DNA from 2 places in the Thalassococcus sp. genome. Region 1 is predicted to be linked to the other one. Evidence: riboswitches for the same ligand, from Rfam matches in the RefSeq annotation. Region 1 holds a riboswitch; the other holds the start of a gene.

Evidence for each region. A riboswitch is a leader RNA that binds a small molecule or an ion and turns the genes downstream of it on or off. The one in region 1 is predicted to bind thiamine pyrophosphate.
Region 2: another riboswitch for thiamine pyrophosphate. It lies ahead of thiB (thiamine ABC transporter substrate binding subunit); the one in region 1 lies ahead of thiD (bifunctional hydroxymethylpyrimidine kinase/phosphomethylpyrimidine kinase).

The regions. Positions count from the first base shown of each region.
Region 1 is NZ_CEYADA010000009.1:111,901-116,109, reverse strand. It holds gene AC4FIA_RS11835 (8-amino-7-oxononanoate synthase) at 1-268, opposite strand, end outside; gene bioB (biotin synthase BioB) at 265-1,242, opposite strand; TPP riboswitch at 1,394-1,494, shown strand; gene thiD (bifunctional hydroxymethylpyrimidine kinase/phosphomethylpyrimidine kinase) at 1,553-2,347, shown strand; gene AC4FIA_RS11820 (FAD-dependent oxidoreductase) at 2,344-3,282, shown strand; gene thiS (sulfur carrier protein ThiS) at 3,299-3,496, shown strand; gene AC4FIA_RS11810 (thiazole synthase) at 3,498-4,209, shown strand, end outside.
Region 2 is NZ_CEYADA010000010.1:21,151-25,359, forward strand. It holds gene AC4FIA_RS12185 (thiamine/thiamine pyrophosphate ABC transporter permease ThiP) at 1-1,283, opposite strand, end outside; gene thiB (thiamine ABC transporter substrate binding subunit) at 1,259-2,242, opposite strand; TPP riboswitch at 2,292-2,400, opposite strand; gene aroC (chorismate synthase) at 2,495-3,595, shown strand; gene ureG (urease accessory protein UreG) at 3,773-4,209, opposite strand, start outside.

The DNA of each region.
Region 1 (4,209 bases):
CGGCTTCGGTACCGAAAAAGGCGGCGGCTTCTGCTTCAAGCGCTTCGTGTTCAGCGTGATTGCCGCGCAGCAACCGTGATCCGCCGGACCCCAAAGGCACGCCACGGGCCAGCGCATCGGCAGCGGCGGCGCGCAGGACATCAGAGTTTGCAAGGCCCAGATAGTCGTTGGATGCGAAATCCAGACCCGCCTGCGGGATCAGGCGTCTGCGACGGTGGCGCATGTCAAGATCGTCCAGCGATGCAGCCAGTCTGCCAAGGGCGGTCATTCTGCGGCCTTTGCGCTTTGTCCGGCGGCGGTTTCCGCCTGAATGCCCAGTTTGGCAAACAGCAGTGCATCCTTGTCTTCTTCGGGGTTTTCGGCGGTCAAAAGCGTTTCGCCTACGAACATGGAGTTTGCACCGGCAAAGAAACACATTGCCTGCATCTCTTCGCTCATGTCGGAACGGCCTGCGGACAGGCGGACATAGGACCGCGGCATCATGATCCGCGCCACGGCGATAATCCGGACGAAATCAATGGGGTCAACGGGGGCTGCATCGGCCAAAGGCGTGTCCGCCTGAGGCATCAGCATGTTGACCGGAACACTGTCGGGGGCAGGGTCAAGGTTGGCAAGCGTGACCAGCATATCCAAACGGTCCTGCGTTTCTTCCCCCATACCCAGAATGCCGCCAGAGCAGACCTTGATCCCTGCTTCTTTCACGCGGTTCAGCGTGTCGATGCGGTCGGCGAAGGTGCGGGTGGTGATGACCTCGGAATAGTAGCGTTCGGAGGTGTCGATGTTGTGATTGTAGTAATCCAGACCCGCGTCCCGCAGGCGAACGACCTTCGTGTCATCAAGCATGCCAAGGGTCATGCAGCTTTCCATGCCAAGGGCCCGCACGCCTTCGACCATGGCAACAAGGCTGTCCATGTCGCGGTCTTTCGGTTCACGCCACGCGGCCCCCATGCAGAACCGTGTCGCGCCGCCATCACGGGCGCGACGGGCCTCGGCCAGAACCCGTTCGACCTCAATCAGTTTCGAGGCGGGGAGCGTCGATCCATTTCGGGCCGACTGAGAGCAATACGAACAATCTTCGGCGCAGCCGCCGGTTTTTATCGATAAAAGCTTCGAGGTTTGCACTTTGTTCGGATCAAAGTTCTGCCGGTGGACGGTTTGTGCCTGAAACAGCAGGTCCATGAGTGGCTGGTCGTACAGGGTCTGGGCGGCCTCTCGGCTCCATTCTTTGGACGTGCTTGTCATTTTATCGATAAAATCCATATGATTTTCTGTTTGGATATTTTTTTATCGATTATGGTCTGACTGACAAGTCCATTTATGGTCGCAGCCCCTTGCTCAACAGTCCACGATTTTTCGCCCCTTGCCAAAAACCCAGGCCGGACATAGCGTTACGTCGAATCCGTTGGGGTGCCCGTCATCGGGCTGAGAGGCGTCAGTCAACCCATCGAACCTGATCCGGACAATACCGGCGTAGGGAACGGAAGCGCGCTAGATGGCTCTCCATGCCGTTTTGCCTTTTGTTTGCTGTGCCGTTCCCTTGATGGAGGCACAGTTGGGAACGATCGCAAAATTATTGATTATCGCAGGCTCTGACAGCGGCGGTGGTGCGGGGATTCAGGCCGATCTGAAATCCGCATCCGCGCGCGGTGTCTATGCAATGACAGCCGTCACTGCGATCACCGCGCAAAACACCCAAGGGGTGCAGGCGGTTCAGATGATGTCGCCCGAGATGGTTGCCGCACAAATCCGGTCGGTCCTGTCGGACATTCCGCCGGATACCATCAAGATCGGCATGTTGGGCACTGCCGAGGTCGTCGAAGCTGTCGCTGATGCGCTGGCGGAGTATCGCGGCCCTATCGTTCTTGATCCGGTGATGGTGGCGAAGTCCGGTGATGCCTTGCTGGATGACACGGCGGTTGATGCGCTGACGAAATGCCTTCTGCCGCGTGCTGCGCTGTTGACGCCGAACCTGCCCGAGGCCGCACGGTTGCTGGATGGTGCAATGGCTGGCGACCCGCAGGCGCAGGGTCAGGCGTTGCGGGCGCTTGGGCCGCAGGCGGTTTTGATGAAAGGCGGCCACGCCGATGGTCGGCTGTGCGAGGATTTTCTTGTTGCAGCGGATGACATGACCCGCTTTGCCGCGCCGCGCGTGGATACGCGCAACACGCACGGCACGGGGTGTTCGATGTCCTCGGCCATCGCGTCCGAGCTGGCAAAGGGCCGTGACATGAAAACGTCGGTGCAGGTGGCGCACGACTGGTTGCATCAGGCGATCCTAGCGGCGGATCAACTGGACGTCGGGCAGGGGCACGGGCCGGTTCATCATTTCCACGCGATGTGGCCATGACCGAGGTCACAATCCTTGGGGCCGGTGTTGCGGGGTTGTGCGTCGCACATGAGCTGACGACGCGCGGGGCATCGGTGCGTCTGATCGACCCGCAGGGCGGTTTGACGGGATGTTCGCGCTATGCCGGCGGCATGCTGGCCCCGTTTTGCGAAGGCGAAACCGCCGTGGCCGAAGTTGTCACCTTGGGGCAGGGGGCTGCCGACTGGTGGGCGGCAGCGGGCGTTCAGGTTGAACGGCGCGGCACATTGGTAGTGGCTTTGGGCCGTGACCAGCGCGAACTGGTGCGGTTCGGCCGTCGTGTGCCCCAACATCGCGCCTTGTCCGCCCCTGAGATTTCCGAACTGGAACCGGCGCTGGCGGAGCGTTTTCAAAAGGCCCTTTTTGTTCAGGACGAGGCCCATCTTGACCCGCGCAAAGCCCTGTCCGTTTTGCGCGACGGTCTGGCGCGGCGGGGTGTATCCATCTTCACGGATGGTCCGATATCGGGTCGGTTGATCGACTGTCGCGGTTTGGCGGCACGGGATGAACTGCCGAAGCTGCGCGGCGTTCGGGGCGAGATGGTGATCCTTCGCACCCCTGATGTGACCCTGCACCGGCCCATCAGGATGCTGCATCCGCGCCACCCCATTTACATCGTGCCCCGCGGCGAAGGCCTCTACATGCTGGGGGCGACCCAGATCGAAAGTGGCGATCAGGGGCCAGCACGGTTGCGCGGCATCGCCGAGCTCTTGAATGCCGCCTACGCATTGCACCCGGCCTTTGCCGAGGCCGAGGTGCTGGAAATCGGCGCCGACGCGCGCCCTGCTTTTCCCGACAACATGCCGCGCGTGGTGAAGGCGCCGGATCGTATCCACGTCAACGGCCTGTTCCGCCATGGATTTTTGATGGCCCCCGCGTTGGCCCAAGAGGCGGCGACGCTTGTTTTGAACTCATAAAACCGGAGCACATTGAATGAAGATCACAGTGAACGGAACCGTGCAGGAGGTGTCTGCACAGACGCTTGATGCCGCCCTGGCTGAACTTGGCTATGGCGATGCACGTGTGGCCACCGCGTTGAACGCCAATTTTGTGCCTGCCGCGATGCGCGCGTCGCAAAGCCTTGAGCCGGGGGATCAGCTTGAAATCCTCGCCCCGAAGCAAGGGGGCTGAGATGCCGGTTTTCTATGGAACAGAGATCGCGTCGCCCCTGATGCTGGGCACGGCGCTATATCCGTCACCGGATGTTTTGGCAGATGCTTTCCGCCGGTCCGGAGCGGGCGTGGCGACAGTGTCGTTGCGCCGCGAGTCCGCGGGTGGCGGCGATTTTTGGGAACTGATCCGCGAACTGGATATCCCCGTTTTGCCGAACACGGCGGGCTGCCATTCAGTGCGCGAGGCTGTGACCACGGCGCATATGGCCCGCGAGGTTTTCGACACGGACTGGATCAAGCTTGAGGTGATCGGCCATGCCGACACGTTGCAGCCGGACCCGTTCGGTCTGGTCGAGGCGGCGCGCATTCTGTCCGAAGACGGATTCCGCGTGTTTCCCTATACCACCGAAGACGGCGTTCTTGCGGGCAAACTGTTGGACGCGGGCTGCGAGGTGTTGATGCCGTGGGGTGCCCCGATTGGCACGGGGCGCGGGTTGATGAACCCCTACGGTCTGCGCACGCTGCGGGCCCAGTTTCCCGAGGTGCCGATGGTGGTGGACGCGGGGCTCGGGCTGCCCAGTCATGCGGCGCAGGTGATGGAGATGGGGTTCGATGCGGTCCTGTTGAACACTGCCGTTGCGCAGGCCGGTGATCCAGCGGCGATGGCCGAAGGCTTTGCGCTGGCGCTGCGCGCCGGAAAGCTGGCCTACGACGCCGACCCGATGGAGCCGC
Region 2 (4,209 bases), on a different contig from region 1:
TGCAAACGGGGCAAATAGACAAAGCGCACCCAAGCCCACGGCGTCAGGCCCAAAGCGGCGCTCAGCCGCGCATGGTCCTGCCGGATCGCCTCGGCCTCGGGGCGCAGAATGCGCAGGGCAAATGGCAGGCTGACCAATGCGTTGATCACTGCCGTAACCGGCAAGGCCACAGATAACGGGTTGATGTAAGGCCGCAAGATCAGGAACAGCCCCGTACCCAGCACCAAGGGCGACAATGCGATGCCCAGAAGGCCGATCAATTCGCCCCGACGCGTCGCGAGCGGCAGTGCCCAGAGGATGCAGAGCAGTGTCGAGCCCAAAGCAACCGACATCGAATGCCCCGCCGCCTGCCACACCGATGCGCCCAACATTGGCAAACCCGCCAGCCCGTTCCACGCAACCAGCGCCAAGGGCGTCAGCAGAAACAGCGCGGCCAGCATGATCCAGACCGCATCCAGCGCCAAACCTAATCGCCCAGTATCAAACCGCGTCACCACACGGTCCAACCCTGAACCAAACCCGTCGCCCCGCGCCAGCGCCAAAGCGGCCACACCTGCAACCACGGCCAGCACCAACTGCACCATGGACAGGCTCGCCGCGCGGGCCAGATCGAAATCAAAGCGCATCGCTTGATAGATCGCCAGCTCTACCGTCGTGGCCTTCGGCCCGCCGCCCAAGGTCAGCGCCACCGCAAAGGACGACAGGCAAATCACAAAGATCACCGCAAAGGCCCCGGGCGCGACGCGCAGCAGCATGGGCCACTCCAACACCTTGAACGCCGCCCAAGGGCGCAAACCCAGACCAGCGGACAGACGGAACCGTTCTGACGGGATCGCCAACCATCCTTGCAACAGCATCCGTGTCGCCAAGGGCAGGTTAAAGAACACATGCGCGATGATGACCCCGTGCAGGCCATAGATCGTCATGCTTGGCAGACCCAAGGCCCGCAGAAGTCCGTTGAAAATACCGTTGTTGCCGAACACCGCGATCAGGCCCAGCACAGCCACGATCACCGGCAGGATGAACGGCGCACCCAACAGAGCCACCAAGGCCCCGCGCCCGACAAACCGCCGCCGCGCCAACGCGCGAGCCACCGGAATGGCAAACAACACGCTGAGGCCCGCAGAAATCACCGCCTGCGTCAGCGTAAACCTGATCGCGCCCCAATCACCGGGCGCGAACCCGCCAACCCCGCCAGCCCGCAGTGACACTGCCACCACGGGCCCAAAGGTCAAAAGCGCGACAAGCGCGCCCGCGATTACTGCGAAAGCGCGGCGCGCCATGCCTCGATCGCTGTATCACGCAGCTCGGCTGCTTCGTCCTCGGAATAGAACAGAACCTTTTCAGGCAGGTTCAGCTCTTTGAAGCCTTCCGGCCATTTGTCCTGATCCAAAGCCGCAGGGATCGACCAGTTGCCAGTGGCAATCATCGACTGGAACTGTTCGGACAGGACAAACGCCATGAACTGGTCCGCCAGCTCCGGAACATCGGTGCTGGCGATTTTGGCGGCCAGTTCGACCATGAAATAGTGACCTTCAGGGAAGATCGCTGCCTTCTTGGTGCGGTCTTCTTCCGCGATGATGTGGTAGGCAGGGGATGTCGTGTAAGACAGCACCATGTCCGCCTCACCGTCGGTGAACAGGCCATAGCTTTCAGACCAGCCCTTCGTCACAGTCAGCACCTTGGGTGCCAGCTTTTCCCAAGCGGCCTGCGCCTGATCGCCGTAAACCGCCTGCACCCAAAGAACCAGCGCGAGGCCGGAAATGGATGTGCGCGGATCCTGAATGACCAGCTTCAGATCATCATCCGAGTTCACCAGCGCATCAAAGCTGGTGGGCGGATTGGCGATTTTTTCCTCGTTATATATAAACGCCGTATGCCCGTAGTTATAGGGCAGGAAGATCGCGTCATCCCACTCAAGCGGCAGGGTCAGCGGCGACAGGTCCACATTGTGCGGCGCAAACAGGCCGGTTTCGCGGGCCTTCTTGGTCACATCGGTGTTCAGGCCGAACACGATGTCGGCGTCAGTCTGGTCGCCTTCCAACAGGATGCGCGGCAACAGATCGCCCGGCTTGAACTGAAGATCGCAGCCGCATTCGGCCTCGAACAGTTCTTCGATCTTGGGGCCCGGCCCCCATTCGGATGTGATGTAGTCAGGTGCGTAAACCGTCAGCACATTGTCCTGTGCTGTCGCGGCAGTTGCCGCCATCAGTCCCGCAGCGATGATAAAGCCCTTGGTCATGGCATTCTCCACTCTGCGACGGACGGGCAAGGATGGAGCGGGACAAGGGTCCGTGGGCCATGGCCTTCCCTCCGCCGGTGTTAACCGGTTCAGGTTCGACGGGTTCGCGAAGCGTCGCATCTCAGCTTGGACCAACCCAAGCACCCCGAGGTGCGGCAACAGCTAGTGCCCCACGTAGGTGGATTCAAGCGAAATCCCTTGAGGGTCCGCGTCCCCTGCCCTAGGACGTCACCCAAGATCAGGAGATGCTTCATGAGCTTCAACACATTCGGCCACCTTTTCCGCGTCACCACATGGGGCGAAAGCCACGGACCCGCCCTTGGCTGCACTGTCGACGGCTGCCCCCCGGGCATCGCCGTGACCGAAGAAATGCTTCAGCACTGGCTGGACCGCCGCAAACCGGGCCAGAACCGCTACACCACCCAGCGCCGCGAACCTGACGCGGTGAAAATCCTGTCGGGCGTGTTCGAAGGCAAAACCACAGGCACGTCGATCCAGTTGATGATCGAAAACACCGACCAGCGATCCAAGGATTACGGCGAGATCGCCGAAACCTTCCGCCCGGGTCACGCCGATATCACCTACTGGCAGAAATACGGCATCCGCGACTATCGCGGTGGCGGCCGCTCGTCTGCGCGCGAAACAGCCGCCCGCGTGGCAGCCGGCGGCATCGCCCGCGCTGTTCTGGCCGACATGCTGCCTGACCTGAAAATCACCGGCTACATGACGCAAATGGGCCCGCATGGCATCACCGGCGACCGCGACATGGCCGAGATCGAGAACAACCCCTTCTGGGTGCCATCTGCTGACACAGCGGCTCAGTGGGCCGAGTATCTGGACGGCCTGCGCAAATCCGGTAGCTCTGTCGGCGCGGTGATCGAAGTTGTGGCCCAAGGCCTACCCGCAGGCATCGGCGCGCCGATCTACGCCAAACTGGACACCGACCTTGCCGCCGCGATGATGTCGATCAACGCGGTCAAAGGCGTGGAAATCGGCGAAGGCATGAACGCCGCCGCCCTGACAGGCGAAGAAAACGCCGACGAGATTTCAATGGGTCCGGACGGCCAGCCGATCTACGGCTCGAACCACGCAGGCGGCATCCTTGGCGGTATCTCTACCGGTCAGGACGTCGTCGTGCGCTTCTCAGTAAAACCCACATCGTCGATCCTGAAGCCGCGCGGGTCCGTTACGAAGTCCGGCAAGGATATCGAAGTCGTCACCAAAGGCCGCCATGACCCTTGCGTGGGTATCCGTGCCGTCCCGGTGGGCGAGGCGATGATGGCCTGCGTTCTGTTGGATCAGATCCTGATGGACCGCGCACAGACTGGCGGTAAACGCGGTCAGATCGGATAAGGGTTCCGCCGCGCTTCGCGCGCCGGCGTAGTGGGGGCTCTGCCCCCTTGGCCTTCGGCCAATTCCCCCGAAGGTATTTGTCGACAGAAAATACACTGTGCTCTGAGTGAGTATTTTCTGTCCCCAAATACCTCCGCCGGAGGCTCCCGCAATCAAACCTCGCGCGAGGTTTATGATTTACTCGGCAGCGATGGGTTTCAGGTCCAATCCACCGATATCGCAGAGCAGATCGATGATCTGGTCAACGCCTTTGTTGTGCTTGTTCTGCGCGAAGACAAAGGGCTTACCCGCCCGCATCTTTGTCGCGTCCCGCTCCATCACCTCAAGCGACGCACCCACGTAGGGTGCCAGATCGGTTTTGTTGATCACGAGGATGTCGGATTTACAAATCGCTGGCCCACCTTTGCGCGGGATTTCTTCGCCTGCGGCTACGTCGATCACGTAGATCGTCACATCCGCCAGTTCGGGCGAGAACGTTGCTGACAGGTTATCCCCACCGGATTCAATCAGCACCAGCTCCAGATCGGGGATCGCTTTGGTCAGCTCATCCACCGCCGCCAAGTTGATCGAAGCATCTTCGCGGATCGCCGTGTGGGGACAGCCCCCTGTTTCCA